Regions from separate parts of the Massilia sp. S19_KUP03_FR1 genome, predicted to be linked through region 2. Evidence: riboswitches for the same ligand, from Rfam matches in the RefSeq annotation. Region 2 holds a riboswitch; the other holds the start of a gene.
What was found. Region 2 has a riboswitch for cobalamin ahead of V6M87_RS22120 (CbtB domain-containing protein). Riboswitches for the same ligand answer to the same signal wherever they lie in the genome.
Positions count from the first base shown of each region.

Region 1 (7,115 bases), on a different contig from region 2:
GCCTGCTCAACATCGTCGATGCCGGCGTCAACCACGATTTCGGCGAACGCGCCGGCCTGCTCGACCGCAAGGTGTGCCACGGCACCGCCAACTTCGCGACCGCGCCCGCGATGACCACCGCGCAATGCGGCCTGGCAATGGAGCACGGTATGGCACTGGTCGATGCGCTCGAAGGCAACGTGGTGGGCTTTGGTGAAATGGGGATCGGAAACACCACAGCGGCCGCCGCGCTGATGCACAAGCTCACCGGCGTGCCGGTGGCCGAGTGCGTAGGCGCCGGCACGGGTTTGCCGCCGGAAGGCGTGCTGCACAAGCAGCGCGTGATCGAGGCGGCGGTCGCGTTCCACGCTGGCGTGACCGAGCCGCTCGCCGTGCTGGCCACGTTCGGCGGCTGCGAGATCGCCATGATCGCCGGCGCCATGCTGCGCGCAGCCGAACGGCGCATGGTGCTGCTGATCGACGGCTTCATTGTTACCAGCGCGCTGCTGGTGGCGGCCCGCATGCAGCCGGCGCTACTCGACTACTGCGTGTTTTCGCATTGCTCCGATGAACACGGCCATCGCCGCATGCTGGCCCATCTCGATGCGCGCCCTTTGCTGCAACTGGACCTGCGCCTGGGCGAAGGCACCGGCTGCGCGCTGGCGCTGCCGCTGCTGCACGCGGCCGTGAACTTCATGCGCGAGATGGCTACCTTCGAATCGGCCCAGGTCAGCGCGAAGTCGGCGTAACCATGGCCTGGCTGATCCAGCAGGTGCGCCTGTTCTTTATTGCGCTGCAGTTCTTTACGCGCGTGCCGATTCCCCGCTGGGTGGGCTTCGAGCCGTCCTGGCTACAGCACGCGTCGCGCTATTTTCCGCTGGTGGGCCTGTGCGTCGCCCTGGTCGTCGTGCTGGTGTATGGCGCCGCCGCCTGGCTGTGGCCCGCACCGGTGGCCGTGCTGCTGTCGACCGCGGCCGGGATATATATGACCGGCGCCTTTCACGAAGACGGCCTGGCCGACATGTGCGATGGCTTCGGCGGTGGTTACACGCGCGAACGGATCATGGAGATCATGAAGGATTCGCGCATCGGTACCTACGGCGCGGTTGCCCTGGTCGTGACGCTCGGGTTGAAAGTGACCACCTTGTCGCTGCTCGCCCCCGGCCAGGCCATCGGCGCGCTGCTGCTGGCGCATCCGCTGTCACGCCTGGCCGCCGTCAGCCTGATTCGCAGCGCCAGCTATGCGCGCGATGCCGGCAAGGCCAAGCCGATGGCCCAGGAGATGCGGGCCGGCGAATTCGCCATCGCCGCCGTGTGCGCCGTGCTGCCCGCGCTGCTGCTCGGCGTGTTCCATGTCGTGGCGTGGCCGGCGCTGGGCGCCGCCTTGCTCGCCAGCGCGGCGGTCGCCTGGTGGTTGCGCGCCCTGTTCGTGCGCCGCATCGGCGGCTACACGGGCGACTGCCTCGGCGCCGTCCAGCAGCTCAGCGAAGTGGCGATTTATCTGTGCGTGCTGGCCAGCGCCGGCCACGCGGCCCTTTATTAATATGCGCCTGTACCTGGTACGCCATTTGCCGCCGCTGGTCGACCCCGGCGTCTGCTACGGCCGCACCGATCTCGCCACCGATCCGGCCGCGCAGGCTCTGGCCCTGCCAGCCTTGCGCGCCGCGCTGCCGGATGCCCCCATCTACAGCAGCCCTTTACGACGATGCGCCGTGCTGGCCAACGCACTCGGGGGTCCGGTGATTTTCGATGCGCGCCTGGCAGAACTCGATTTCGGCGACTGGGAAATGCAGCGCTGGGACGACATCGCGCGCGCTGGCATCGACGCCTGGGCCGCCGATGTGGCGTTCTACCGTCCCGGCGGCGGCGAAAGCGTGGCCGACATGGCCGCGCGCATCGCCGGTTTTTGCGCCGATCTGCGCGCCACCAATCTGCCCGCCGCGATCGTGGTGTGCCATGCCGGCGCCATCCGGTTATGCGCGGCGCATCGCGATGGACTGAGCGTGGCGGAGATGGCTGCAACCGCCGCGGCCCATCCCCATCGCATAGGCTATGGTGAAATCGTCATCCTCGACTGTGTATAATTGAGTCGTTTTGGTGCCCGCGCACGTGTCCACGTGCGCAGTTAAACGGGAAACACGAAGCTCATCGAGCCCACGTGTGCTGCCCCCGCAACGGTCAACAAGTGTCGCCGATTTCCGCGACGGACTGCCTCATAAAACCACTGTGCTTCTTCAAGCATGGGAAGGTCAGGCAGTTGCACTTGCCAGCCCGGATACCGGCCAAGACAGGTGGAAGCGTGCGCGCAAGCGGCCTGCTTCCTGTTCAACCTGGCCTACGGGGACCTCGGCCGGTTGCCTTTATTTTGCTGAAGATGTTCATGAACTTTCCTGTAGCACGCCGCGCGGCGCCAACTTCGCTCGCCCTCGCCCTTTCCCTCTGCTCGTCCTTTGCTTTTGCAGACGCTCTGCCTGAGATCCTCGTCACCGCCAGCCGCACGCCGCAAGCGGCGACCGACACGCTGGCCGATCACACCGTGATTTCGGCCGAACAAATCGTCCGCTCCGGCGCCACCAACCTGATCGACCTGCTGCAAAAGCAGCGCGCCATCGAAGTGGTGCGCAACGGCGGTCCGGGTACCGCATCATCGGTGCTGATCCGCGGCGCCGACGCCAAGCAAAGCGTGGTGCTGATCGACGGCATCCGCATCGGTTCATCCACCACCGGCACCGCCAACTGGGCCGCCCTGCCGCTGGCGACCATCGAGCGCATCGAGATCGTCTACGGCCCGCTGGCCACGCTGTACGGCGCCGACGCCATCGGCGGCGTGGTGCAGATTTTTACCCGCCAGGGCGACGGCGCGCCGCGCATCACCGCCGCAATTTCCGCCGGCAGCGACCAGACCCGCAACGCGGACGTCGGCATTAGCGGCAAAACCGGTGGCTTCAGCTATGCCATCGCCGCCGTGCGCGACCAGGACGACGGTTTCTCGGCTGCGAAGCCAGGTAGTTCGTCCTACAACGCCGATAACGACGGCTACCGGCGCGACAGCGTCAACGCGCGCTTCAGCGCGGACGTGAATGCCGACAGCCAGGTCGGCCTGCAATACCTGCACAGCCGCCTGGAAGCCCAATACGATTCGGGTGCATCGAGCTTTGACACGCGCACGGTACAGGACCTGGACAACGTCGCCGTCTTCGCCAACACCCGCATCACGCCGAACTGGCGCCTGCAGGGCCAGGCCGCGCAAGCCGACGACAAATCGATCAGTATCAGCAGCGCGGCCACCAGTGGCACCAGTTACATCGCCACGCGCCAGAACCAGTTCAGCGTCCAAAGCGACCTGACCATCGGCGCAGACCTGCTGCAAGTGCTGCTCGAGCGGCGCGAAGAGGAAGTGGTATCCGGCTCCACCGCGGCGCTGAACACCCGCCGCGCCACCAATTCGGCCGGCGCCTCGTATGCACTGAACCGCGGCCCCCACCTGGCCAGCGCCAGCGTCCGTCGCGACAACAGCTCGCAGTACGGCGGCAAGACCACCGGCGCCCTCGCCTACGGCTACCGCTTCACACCGGCGCTGCGGGCCAACGCAAGTTTTGGCACGAGCTTCCGCGCGCCGACCTTCAATGACCTCTACTACCCCGGTTTCGGCGTGGCGTCCAACAAGCCGGAACATGGTCGCAATGTCGAAGGTGGGCTGTACTGGAAGGACGGCGCCAGCGAAGCGAGCGTGACGTACTTCCATAACCGCCTGACCGACCTGCTGGTCACCGCCGCCGTCTGCCCGGTGGAACCGGCCACCCACACTTTCGGTTGCGCCTACAACGTCGACCGCGCCACGCTGTCCGGCGTGACCATCGGCGCCAGCACGCGCCTGTATGCCATCGACCTGCGCGGCTCGCTCGACTTCCAGGATCCACGCGACGACACCACGGCCAAGCAGTTGGTGCGGCGCGCCAAGCGCCACGCCCAGTTCAGTGCCGAATACACGGTCGGCGCCCTGACCACCGGCGCCGGCGTGCAGCTCTCCGGCCGCCGCTACGACGACCTCGCCAACCGCAATACGCTGGGTGGCTACGGTCTCGTGAATCTGTTCGCTTTATACCAGGTGACGGGCGACTGGTCGGTATTGGCGCGCTGGAACAACGTGGCCGACAAAAAGTATGAACTGGCGCGTTACTACGGCACCGCCGGCTCGCAAGTATTTGTCGGCCTGCGTTACGGCATGCGTTAATAGCATCATGACGACCCTCTCCTTCCCGAGCATGCGCCGGCGCGCGCTGGCGATCATCGGCACACTGGTGCTGCTGGCTCTGGGCAGCCTGGTGCTGTCGTGCGCGCTGGGGTCGGTCGCCATTCCGCTGGCCGACATGCCCGCCGCGCTGGTGCAGATGGTGCACGGCACCAGCAGCGGCGCCAGTCTGGCCGCAACGCTGCTGGAATTACGCCTGTCGCGCGCGCTGGTGGCCTTCGTCACCGGCGCCGCACTGGCGCTGGCCGGGGTCATGATGCAGGCGCTGCTGCGCAATCCGCTGGCCGACCCGTACGTGCTGGGCATTTCGGCCGGCGCATCGGTTGGCGCACTGGCGGCACTGATGTTCATGTGCGCGCTGTGGGTGGTCGACGCCAGCGCGTTTGCCGGCGCGGTGATCGTTTCCAGCATGCTGTATCTGCTGGCGCGGCGCGGTCTGCGCAGCGGTGCGCCGGCCGAAGGCGGCGCCTCGGTACTGCTGCTGACCGGCGTGATTCTTTCGTCGGCCTGCATGGCGCTGGTCACCTTGATGCTGTCGATCGCGCCCGAAAGCCGTTTAAGAAGCATGATTTTCTGGATGATCGGCGACCTGGCCGGCGCGCCGCTGCGCGTCCTGCCCTGGCTCGTCCTGGCGGGCGGCCTGCTGTTCGCCATGCGCGGCGCGCGCGCCCTGAATGTGCTGGCCATGCACGCCGAAGGTGCGGTCGCACTGGGCGTGCCGGTCGGCGCCTTGCGCAAAGGCTTGTTTCTGGCGTCCGGCTTGCTGACCGCCAGCGCAGTCACCAGCGCCGGCAGCATCGGCTTCGTCGGCCTGATCGTGCCGCATGCCTGCCGCTTTGCCTGCGGCCCTGACCACCGCTTGCTGGTACCCGCCGCCACGCTGGCCGGCGGCGCCTTCCTGGTTCTCGCCGACACATTGGCGCGCACGGTATTGGCCCCGCAGCAGCTGCCGGTGGGCGTGGTCACCGCGCTGATCGGCGCGCCGGTCTTTTTATGGCAGCTGCACCGGCTGCACCGCGCATGATCGCCACGCGCAATCTCTCTTTGCTGGCCGGTCCGCGCACGCTGGTCAGCGACCTCGACTGGCAGGTCGGCGCCGGCGAATGCTGGAGCATCATCGGCCGCAACGGCGCCGGCAAAAGTACCCTGATCCGCACGCTGGCAGGCCTGCGCGCACCGGATGCCGGCACCGTCACGCTCAACCAGCGTCCACTGGCCGACTGGCCGCTGGCGCAACTGGCGCGCGCGCGGGCCTTCCTGGCCCAGTCGCGCAGCGACGCGTTCGGCTACAGCGCGCTCGACACCGTGCTGGCCGCGCGCCACCCGTATGGCGCGCAGCGCTACTGGGAAAGCACAGCCGACCAGGATGCGGCCCGCACCGCGCTGGCAGCGATGGAAGTCGAGCACCTGGCGCAGCGCGACGTGCGCACCCTGTCCGGCGGCGAGCGCCAGCGCGTGGCAATTGCCGCCATGCTGGCGCAGGACACACCGCTGCTGCTGCTCGACGAACCGGCCAATGCGCTCGACCTGGCGCACCAGTCGGCGGTCACGCGCCTGCTGGTAAAGCTGTGCCGCGAGCAGAGCAAAACCATCGTCGCCATCGGCCACGACCTGAACCTGGCGCACCAGGCCTCCACCCACGCGCTGCTGTTGATGGGCGACGGCGAGTGGCTGGCCGGACCGACCGAACAGGTCATGACGGCGCCACTATTGAGCCGCTACCTCCACCACCCGATCGAAGTGCTGCAGCATGGCGCGCGGCGCATCTTCATTTCAAGCGAAGGATAAAAACATGGACGACATTAACGAACGCCACCGGGTCCGCATGGAACGCAAGAAGGCGGTGATCGACCAGACCATCGCCGCGGCGACCAGGACGATCGGCATCATCATCGTCAATACCGGCAACGGCAAGGGCAAAAGTTCGAGCGGCTTCGGCATGGTCAGCCGCGCGCTCGGTCACGGCATGAAAGTGGCCGTGGTCCAGTTCATCAAGGGCGCCATGTCGACCGGCGAAGAAAACTTCCTGCGCCGCTTCCCGGACGAAGTCGAATTTCACGCAATGGGCGAAGGCTATACCTGGGACACCCAGGACCGCGTACGCGATACCGAAAAAGCGCTCGAAGCCTGGGCCATGGCCAAGCGCTTCATGCAAGATCCTTCCATCGGCCTGGTGCTGCTAGACGAGTTGAACATCGCCTTGAAGTACCGCTACCTCGATGTCGACATGGTCATCGACGATCTGCTGGCGCGGCCCGCCATGCAGCACGTGGTGATCACCGGCCGCGGCGCCCCCGATGCGCTGATCGACATCGCCGATACCGTCACCGAAATGAACGTGGTCAAGCACGCCTTCAAGGCCGGTATCGCGGCCCAGGCCGGGACGGAGTTCTGACCATGGCCGCTGCGCGCATCGTACTGGTGGCCGCCGTCGCTTCCGGCCAGGGCAAGACCACCGTCACCGCGGCGCTCGCGCGTGCGCTGGTGCGGCGCGGCCAGCGCGTGCGCGTGTTCAAATGCGGCCCCGACTTTCTCGACCCGATGCTGCTCGAAGCGGCCAGCGGCGCGCCGGTCGGCACGCTCGACATGTGGATGGTGGGCGAAGACGCCTGCAGCCAGCAGCTGCACGCCGCCGCGCAGCAGGCCGATGTGATCCTGGTCGAAGGGGTCATGGGTTTGTACGACGGCACGCCGTCCTCGGCCGACCTGGCGCGCGCCCTTGGCATCCCGGTGCTGGCCGTGATCGACGCGTCGGCCATGGCGCAAACGGCTGGCGCCATCGTGCACGGCCTGCGCGATTACGGTCCGGTGGAGCTGGCCGGCGTGATCGCCAACCGGGTGGCCAGCCCGGGCCACGCAGCCATGGTGGCGGCCTCGCTGCGTG
Region 1 is NZ_JAQQPS010000039.1:3,460-10,574, forward strand. It holds gene cobT (nicotinate-nucleotide--dimethylbenzimidazole phosphoribosyltransferase) at 1-728, shown strand, start outside; gene V6M87_RS26090 (adenosylcobinamide-GDP ribazoletransferase) at 731-1,522, shown strand; gene V6M87_RS26095 (histidine phosphatase family protein) at 1,524-2,063, shown strand; cobalamin riboswitch at 2,058-2,280, shown strand; gene V6M87_RS26100 (TonB-dependent receptor domain-containing protein) at 2,360-4,213, shown strand; gene V6M87_RS26105 (FecCD family ABC transporter permease) at 4,221-5,255, shown strand; gene V6M87_RS26110 (ABC transporter ATP-binding protein) at 5,252-6,019, shown strand; gene cobO (cob(I)yrinic acid a,c-diamide adenosyltransferase) at 6,024-6,626, shown strand; gene V6M87_RS26120 (cobyrinate a,c-diamide synthase) at 6,629-7,115, shown strand, end outside.
Region 1: linked by a shared signal. The riboswitch ahead of V6M87_RS26100 (TonB-dependent receptor domain-containing protein) and the one ahead of V6M87_RS22120 (CbtB domain-containing protein) in region 2 are both predicted to bind cobalamin.

Region 2 (7,115 bases):
CGCGCTGCTCCAGCGCATCCAACAAGGCGTCGATGAAGCGCGTGTTCCCGCTCATCCAGTGGGCGCGGTAGAACACGATGCCGGCGCTCGGCCTGGCCGGATCAACCAGCGCCAGCCAGTCGGCCACGCCGGCGTCTGGCGCCAGATCGGGGTGGTAGATGCCGTGCTCGGGCAAGCGCTGCGCCGGCGCGTAGCCGAAGCCGGTCATCAACAAATGATCGGACAGATAGCGCAGCAGCTGCGCCAGGTTGGTGCTGCCGCCCGCCTGGAAGTACTCGATACACTGGCTCAGTACCGCTGGCGTGACGGTCGATATGGCGGCCAGCTCCGGGTCGGCTTCGCCGGTGCCGCTGATGGCGATCAGGTGCGCACCGGTGCGGCGCGCGTGCGCCACCAGGTCGGTCACGCCGGGCACGCTGCCAAGGCGGCCCAGCACGCGCAGGATCACGATGCGCGCGCTGGCCAGTGGCCCTGCCAGCACCGCATCCATGTCCGTCACCGCCTGCAAATTGACGCCTTCGACTGCACGCAGAGCGGGTGGCAATTGCGCCAGCGCGTGATGCAGTACCGTCAAGTCGTTCGATGCGTGGCTCATTAAAACCAGCTGTGCTGCGTCAGCCATCCTGCGGCTCCGTGTCACCCGTACCGAGGCGGTGGAAGACCAGGTCCTTCACTTCTGCGCCGCCCACCAGGTGCACGTCGATGATGCGGTCGATGGCCGCTTCGTCGAGGCGCTGGTACCAGGTGCCTTCCGGGTAGACTACCATCAGCGGCCCCTCGGTGCGGCACGCGACCATGCAGTGGGTGCGTGTGCGTTTTACGCGCAGCTCGGGCTGGGCATCGATTTTTGTGCCCATGTATTCAAACATGGCCTGGGCGCGCGTACCGTCTTCGGTACAGCGCGGGCCCACGCACATAAAGACGTGGCGGTTGTGGGTACGCATGACGCTACTCGAATTTCTTGAAGAAGAAGGCGACGGCGCTACCGAGCACCAGCCAGAAGGCGGCATTGGCCAGTGCGCTGGCAACGACAAAGGCGTGCGCCAGTTCAGGCGGCGCGACACTGGCGTGCACCAGCGGTTGCGGCGCGCCGGCCAGGTGCGGCGCGGCCAGCAGGATCAGGCCGGCCAGCGCGTACATGCCCTTGCGGCCAAAGGCAAGCAGCGCAATGCCGCCGGCCGTGGACAAGGCGGTCAGCGACCACCACAACTGGCGTTCTGCCACCGGCGCGGCCGCGGTGCCCGGCAGTTCGGGCGGCAGGCCGAGCATTGGTGCCGCAAAAAACACCACGTAGCAGGCGGCGCTCCAGATCAAGCCTTGGCGCCACGTCGGGCGGCCGCCGCGCACCAGCATGGCGGCGCACAGCAGCAAGCCGTACCCGACGCCCATGGTGGTATTGGCCAGCACCGTGAACAAGGTGCGCTCGACGCCGTTTTCAGGCTTCCAGGCTGCGTGCTCGTGTTGGTGCGCAGGTTCGTGCGAATGGACAGCAGCGACCGGCCTGGCATCTTCATACGTTTCGGCCTGTGCGATGAGCGGCGTCACCTGCATCCTTTGCACCACTGTCAGCGCCAGGCCAGCGAGCAAACCTGCCGCCACCGCCGTGCTGACAATCCGGTTGAACGGGCTGCGCGCATTGCGCCCGGCCACGCCCGCCGTCAGTGACAAGGAAAGCCCGCCGAGTGGCGGCTGTCGTGCGCGGCATTGTGCAGCGCTGTCATCGGTGCGAAGCCCATGCCGTACAACAGGACCAGCGCCAGCGCGCTGGTGAGCAAGGCAGCTTTCAGAGTGGATGCGGTGGCAACGCGGGTTGGCGCAGCGGCGTGGTCGATGACGATGGGAGCGTGTGACATGGTGTCTTTCCGTTGACTTCCGCCGGCAGCGCACAGGCGGCCGGCAAGGATCGATCGACGGAGGACGGAACAACAGATGGGTGCAGACGCAACGAAACCGCAGCAAACCACCTGACCGCCCACCGCGGATCAAACGTTTTATACAATTTCAGGCTGGTCTCCGGACTCGTGAGCGGCGCGCCAGATTCGGCGTTCCCGGACCGCGCCTTCCCATGCTGATGCACAGTGGCGTATTGCGGTCCTGTTCTTCACATACCGTTGCGGGGGCAGTGCCGGAATCGTTCGACAAACAAACTGACCGGCTTCCCAATTAACCCACCGGATTGCGCCGGCAGGACCTGAAACGTGTTGCAAGGCTCGTATTCTAGGGATGAACCCATGGGCTGGCAAGGATAATCATGTCGTGCGCGCCGTTGCTCCGCCCGGTGTAACGACGACCTCAATGCGGTCGTAGCGCTTGACGCGATAGACCGCCAGCGCCACCAGCCAGGTCCCCGTGAACAGCGCGACGATCACATAGCCGAGGGTACCAAAGTGGTCGTTGAGCGCGCCGACCTGTACCCAGAACCAGCCGGTCAGGGCCATGCGCTCGCGCACCAGGCCCAGGATTTCGACGGCGGCGACACCGGACGCGACCAGCACCGACACCAGCGTAATGGTCAGGTTGTAGAACAGCTTGCGAATGGGCCGGCGCTGGGCCCAGCCCGATGCCGTCATCATCAGGTTGCCGTCGAGCGTGTCGACCAGCGCCATGCCCGCCGCGAACAGGGCCGGAAACACCATCACCGACCACAACGGCGCGCCTTGCGCCAGTTGCAGCGCCGCCAGGGCGAACAGGGCCACTTCGCTGGCAGTGTCGAAGCCGAGCCCGAACAGAAAGCCGGCAGGATACATGTGCCAGCTGCGCGAGGCCAGGCGGAACAGGGGGCGGCACAGCCGGGACACCAGTCCGCCGCCGAGCAGGTCGAGGTCGGTGGCGTGCAAGGCGCCACCCCGCTGGACTGCCCGGAAATTGCGCACCGCCGGCACCAGGATGGCCAGGTTGAACAGCGCCAGCAGGAGCAGGTAAGACGCCGAAACGACCGTGCCGACCACGCTCCCAACATTCTGCATTGCCCCGAAATGCGCCGACAGTGCGGCCGCTGCCACACCGACGGCCAGCGCGATCAGCGTCACGACTGTGGAATGGCCCAGCGCAAAAAAGAAGCCGGTGGCAATCGGCTGCTTGCCCTCTTGCACCAGCTTGCGGGTGACGGTGTCGATGGCGGCGATGTGATCGGCGTCGATGGCATGGCGCAGGCCCAGGGTCCAGGCCAGCAGGCTGGAGGCGAGCAAGGCCGGATGGTCGCGAAAAACGGCGAACGCCCAGGCCCACGCGCCCAGGTTGGCCGCAAGCAGGAGAGCGTACAGCGTGCGCAGCCTGGCGCGCAGGTGCTGGTCGGCCTGGTCATTGAACAGGCGGGTCAAAGAATAGAACATTGCTGAGTCTGGTTTGATCGTATGACGATTATATTATTAATCATACGCGACCGTTGCAAAACAACAGCCCGGCTTGTTTGCGGTGTAAATCTTTGAAAATGAAAACGTTTCACATTTTCCATCAAGCTACAATTGTGCGGAATCTTCCGACCCACGGCTGGCCCCGACCAGCCCACCTTGAAACGCCATGCAAAAAATTCTTTTGACCTGCTGCCTGACCGGAACGGTTTTGCTGCAGAACGATGCTTTCGCACAAGCTGCAAGCAGTACGACTGATACAAGCGCCCCCGTGAAAACCGCGCCGGCAATTCCGGCCGTCACTGTGACGGCCGACCGCCCTGTTCCCGCCGTCAACGTGGTGGCCGAGCGCCCCACCAACCGCATCGACCGCCAGGTCTACGACGTCAAGTCCGATATCTCCAGCACCAATGGCACCGCGTCGGACGCGCTGAACAATGTCCCGTCGGTCAATGTTGATCCGGACGGCACGGTCACCCTGCGCGGCAGCAGCAATGTGCAGATCCTGGTCGACGGCAAGCCGTCGGCCATGATGCAAGGGGACAATCGCGGCGCGTCGCTCAACGCCATGGCTGCCGACGACATCGAATCGGTGGAAGTGATCAACAACCCGGGCGCCCAGTTCGGCAATGAAGCCGGCGGCGGCCCGATCCTGAACCTGGTCATGCGGCGCAACCGCAAAGCGGGCGGCTTTGCCACTGTCAACGCCAACGCAGGCACCGCCGGGCGCTACAACAGCGCCGCGTCGGGCAACTACAACCAGGGCGCCTGGGGCTTCCAGGGCGGCCTGAACGTGCGCCACGACGGCCGCAATTCCACGGGCGAGCTGGACCGAGAAACGCTCGACCCGGTGAGCGGCGCCATGCTGCACAGCACCCAGCAATCGCGCGCCACCGGCCTGAACGATTCGGTGGGCGCGAACGGCACCGTCAACTACAACCTGAACGCGACCGACACCCTGGCCGCCAGCCTGAACTACAACGGCCGCGGCAACGACCAGCGTTCGCTCGACCGCTACACCAACGACGACGCTGCCGGCACCACCATCGGCGACTACACGCGCAGCACCCGGCGCGAAGGCGACAGCAAGAACTACGCCTGGGGCGCGCGCTACGACCACAAGGGCGCGCTGCCCGGCGAAACATTGAAAATCGACCTGCGCGTCTCGGCCACCAACAACACCAGCGACAGCGACTACGCCAACACCTATCTGGTTGGCGCTGGTGTCGGCAACCGCGGCAACAGCATCGCCGCGCAGCACAGCGCCAACAGCAACCACATCGTCGATTTCACGGGCGATTACGAGCGGCCGCTGGGCGGCGGCACCGCCAAGCTGGGCTACAAGATTGCCACCAACAAGAGCGATGTCGACACCGTCTACAACGATCTCGACCTGGTAACGCTGGCGCCGACGCGCAACGCGCAGCGCAGCAATGCTTACGACATGGAAGAAAACGTGGCGGCGCTGTACGGCTCGTACCAGATCAAACTGAACGAACGCTGGGGCGCGCTGGTCGGCCTGCGCACCGAGTACACCGACCTCGACATCCACCAGCTCACCGGCAACGTCGAAGCGAAAAACAGCTACGTCAATTTCATGCCGAGCGCGTTTGCCACCTATAAAGTCAGCGACGAGTCGAACCTGCGTTTCAGTTACGCGCACCGCCTGCGCCGCCCGAACGCGAATGACCTGAACCCCTACGTGATCTACCGCGACGAATTCAATGTTTTCTCCGGCAATCCGAAACTGAAACCTACGCAAACCGATTCGGTCGAAGTGGGCTACGAAACCAAACTGGCCGGCCTGGAAACCAACCTGCGCGGCTACTACCGGCGCGACAAGGACGCCATCGTCGACTACCGTTATTTCATCGCCGACAATGTGCTGCTGACCACGCGCCAGAATGGCCAGGGCAGCAACGCGGGCGGCCTCGAGTTCACCGTAAACGGCAAGGTGGCGCCATGGCTGACGATCAACACCAGCGGCAACCTGGCGCGCAGCACCCAGCGATCGCAGGATACGAACGGCGTCTTCACCACCCGCACTGCCAATTCGCTGAGTGGCCGCGCGCGCCTGAATATTGCGTTTAACCAGGCCACGCAGGTGCAACTGGCCTTGCAGATGATGGGCAAGCAGCTGTCGGGCCAGGGATACCGCTCGCCGAACCGGACCCTGAATGTCAGCCTGCGCCACGTCCTGACGCCAGAGCTGACACTCGTGGCCAATGTCACCGACGTGTTCAACAGCAACAAGATGGAAACCGTGGTCGACTCCGTCACGCTGCAAGAAACCAGCACGCGCAAATTCGATGGCCGGGTGTTTTATGTCGGGCTGTCGTACCGGTTTGGCGGCGCGACCAGCAAGGCGTCACAGGAAGGCGAAGGCATGCGCTTTCGCGGCCGTGGCGAAGGCGGGCCGCCGGGCGGCGGGCCCGGCGGCCCTCCGGGCGGCGGCGGCCCGGAAGGCTGACGCATTACAGCGCGGCAGGCCAGGCGTCGGTGAAGACCATGCGCGCCAGGTCGCCGCGCTGCTCCCAGCCTTCCATTTCCAGCATCGGCCTGGGATAAAACGCAGCGACGTGGCCGAGGCACAGCACCGCTACCGGTTTCGCGCCCGCCGGCATCCCCAGCAAGGCTGCCAGTTTCTCCGGATCGAACAGCGACACCCAGCCCATGCCCAGGCCTTCGGCGCGCGATGCCAGCCACATGTTCTGGATCGCGCATGCCACCGAGGCGAGATCCATTTCCGGCAAGGTGCGGCGGCCGAAAATATGCGCTTCGCGCCCGTCCATCAGTGCCACCACGAACACTTCACTGCATTCGCGCAGTCCCTCCACCTTCAGGCGCATGAATTCGGCGCCGCGCTCGCCCAGTTCCGCTGCGGTGTGTTCGCGCTCAACTTCCACCAGGTCGACGATCGCCTGGCGCACGTCAGGGTTCACGATGCGCACGAAGCGCCACGGTTGCATGAAACCGACACTGGGTGCCTGGTGCGCCGCCTGCAGCAGGCGGTTCAACACGTCAGCATCGATTTTGCCTGGGATAAAGTGGCGGATATCGCGGCGCTGGGCGATGGCGCGGTAGACCGCGTCTTTTTCCAGCTGCGTAAATGATTCTGGCACGACGGATCCTTGCAAAGACAATATTGGAGGCGGAGTCTACGGCAGTTCGTCATGGCGTCAAAGGTATCGGTCTCTCCTGCGCCATGCGGATGCGTTGCGGGCAATAAAAAAACCAGCCCCTGCTGTTCAAGCAGACGCTGGCTGGCTCCGGCGGACCGGAGACGAAACCTGTGTAATTAACGCTTCATGCTGGGGTCGCCAGCAGGCTGGGTGGCGCCCGACGTGGTCTGATCGGGGGTGCCGGCCGCGGTGGTGCCGGTGGTGCCGGTGGTGCCGGTGGTGCCCGCGGCGCCCGACGAGCCAGACGACATCGTCGATTTGTCCGACTTTTTCGATGAGGACTTCATGTGCTTGCCCGTCTGCTTGGCCGGTTTCGCGTTGCTAGCGTCCATGGTGCCGCTGGTCGATGCAGCGCCTTCATTGACTACGCCGCCGTTGGTGGTCGGGCTGGTGGTCTGGGCGACCGCGAAGCTCGACGCGGCTGCAAGAATAGTTGCTGCGATGATGGATTTACGCATGGAAATCTCCTGATATTGGTTGAATGTGGCGGGCAGTCCGCTGACTGCATAGGGCCAGTGTACCGACGCTTTGATGTCAGACGCATCAGCGCACGGATCACCGTCAAGTCGGAGTCAGCCTACAT
Region 2 is NZ_JAQQPS010000023.1:20,341-27,455, reverse strand. It holds gene V6M87_RS22135 (cobaltochelatase subunit CobN) at 1-622, opposite strand, end outside; gene V6M87_RS22130 ((2Fe-2S) ferredoxin domain-containing protein) at 615-944, opposite strand; gene V6M87_RS22125 (CbtA family protein) at 949-1,668, opposite strand; gene V6M87_RS22120 (CbtB domain-containing protein) at 1,659-1,853, opposite strand; cobalamin riboswitch at 1,989-2,210, opposite strand; gene V6M87_RS22115 (HoxN/HupN/NixA family nickel/cobalt transporter) at 2,250-3,332, opposite strand; gene V6M87_RS22110 (outer membrane beta-barrel family protein) at 3,622-5,820, shown strand; gene bluB (5,6-dimethylbenzimidazole synthase) at 5,825-6,472, opposite strand; gene V6M87_RS22100 (hypothetical protein) at 6,649-6,990, opposite strand; gene V6M87_RS22095 (methyltransferase domain-containing protein) at 7,105-7,115, opposite strand, start outside.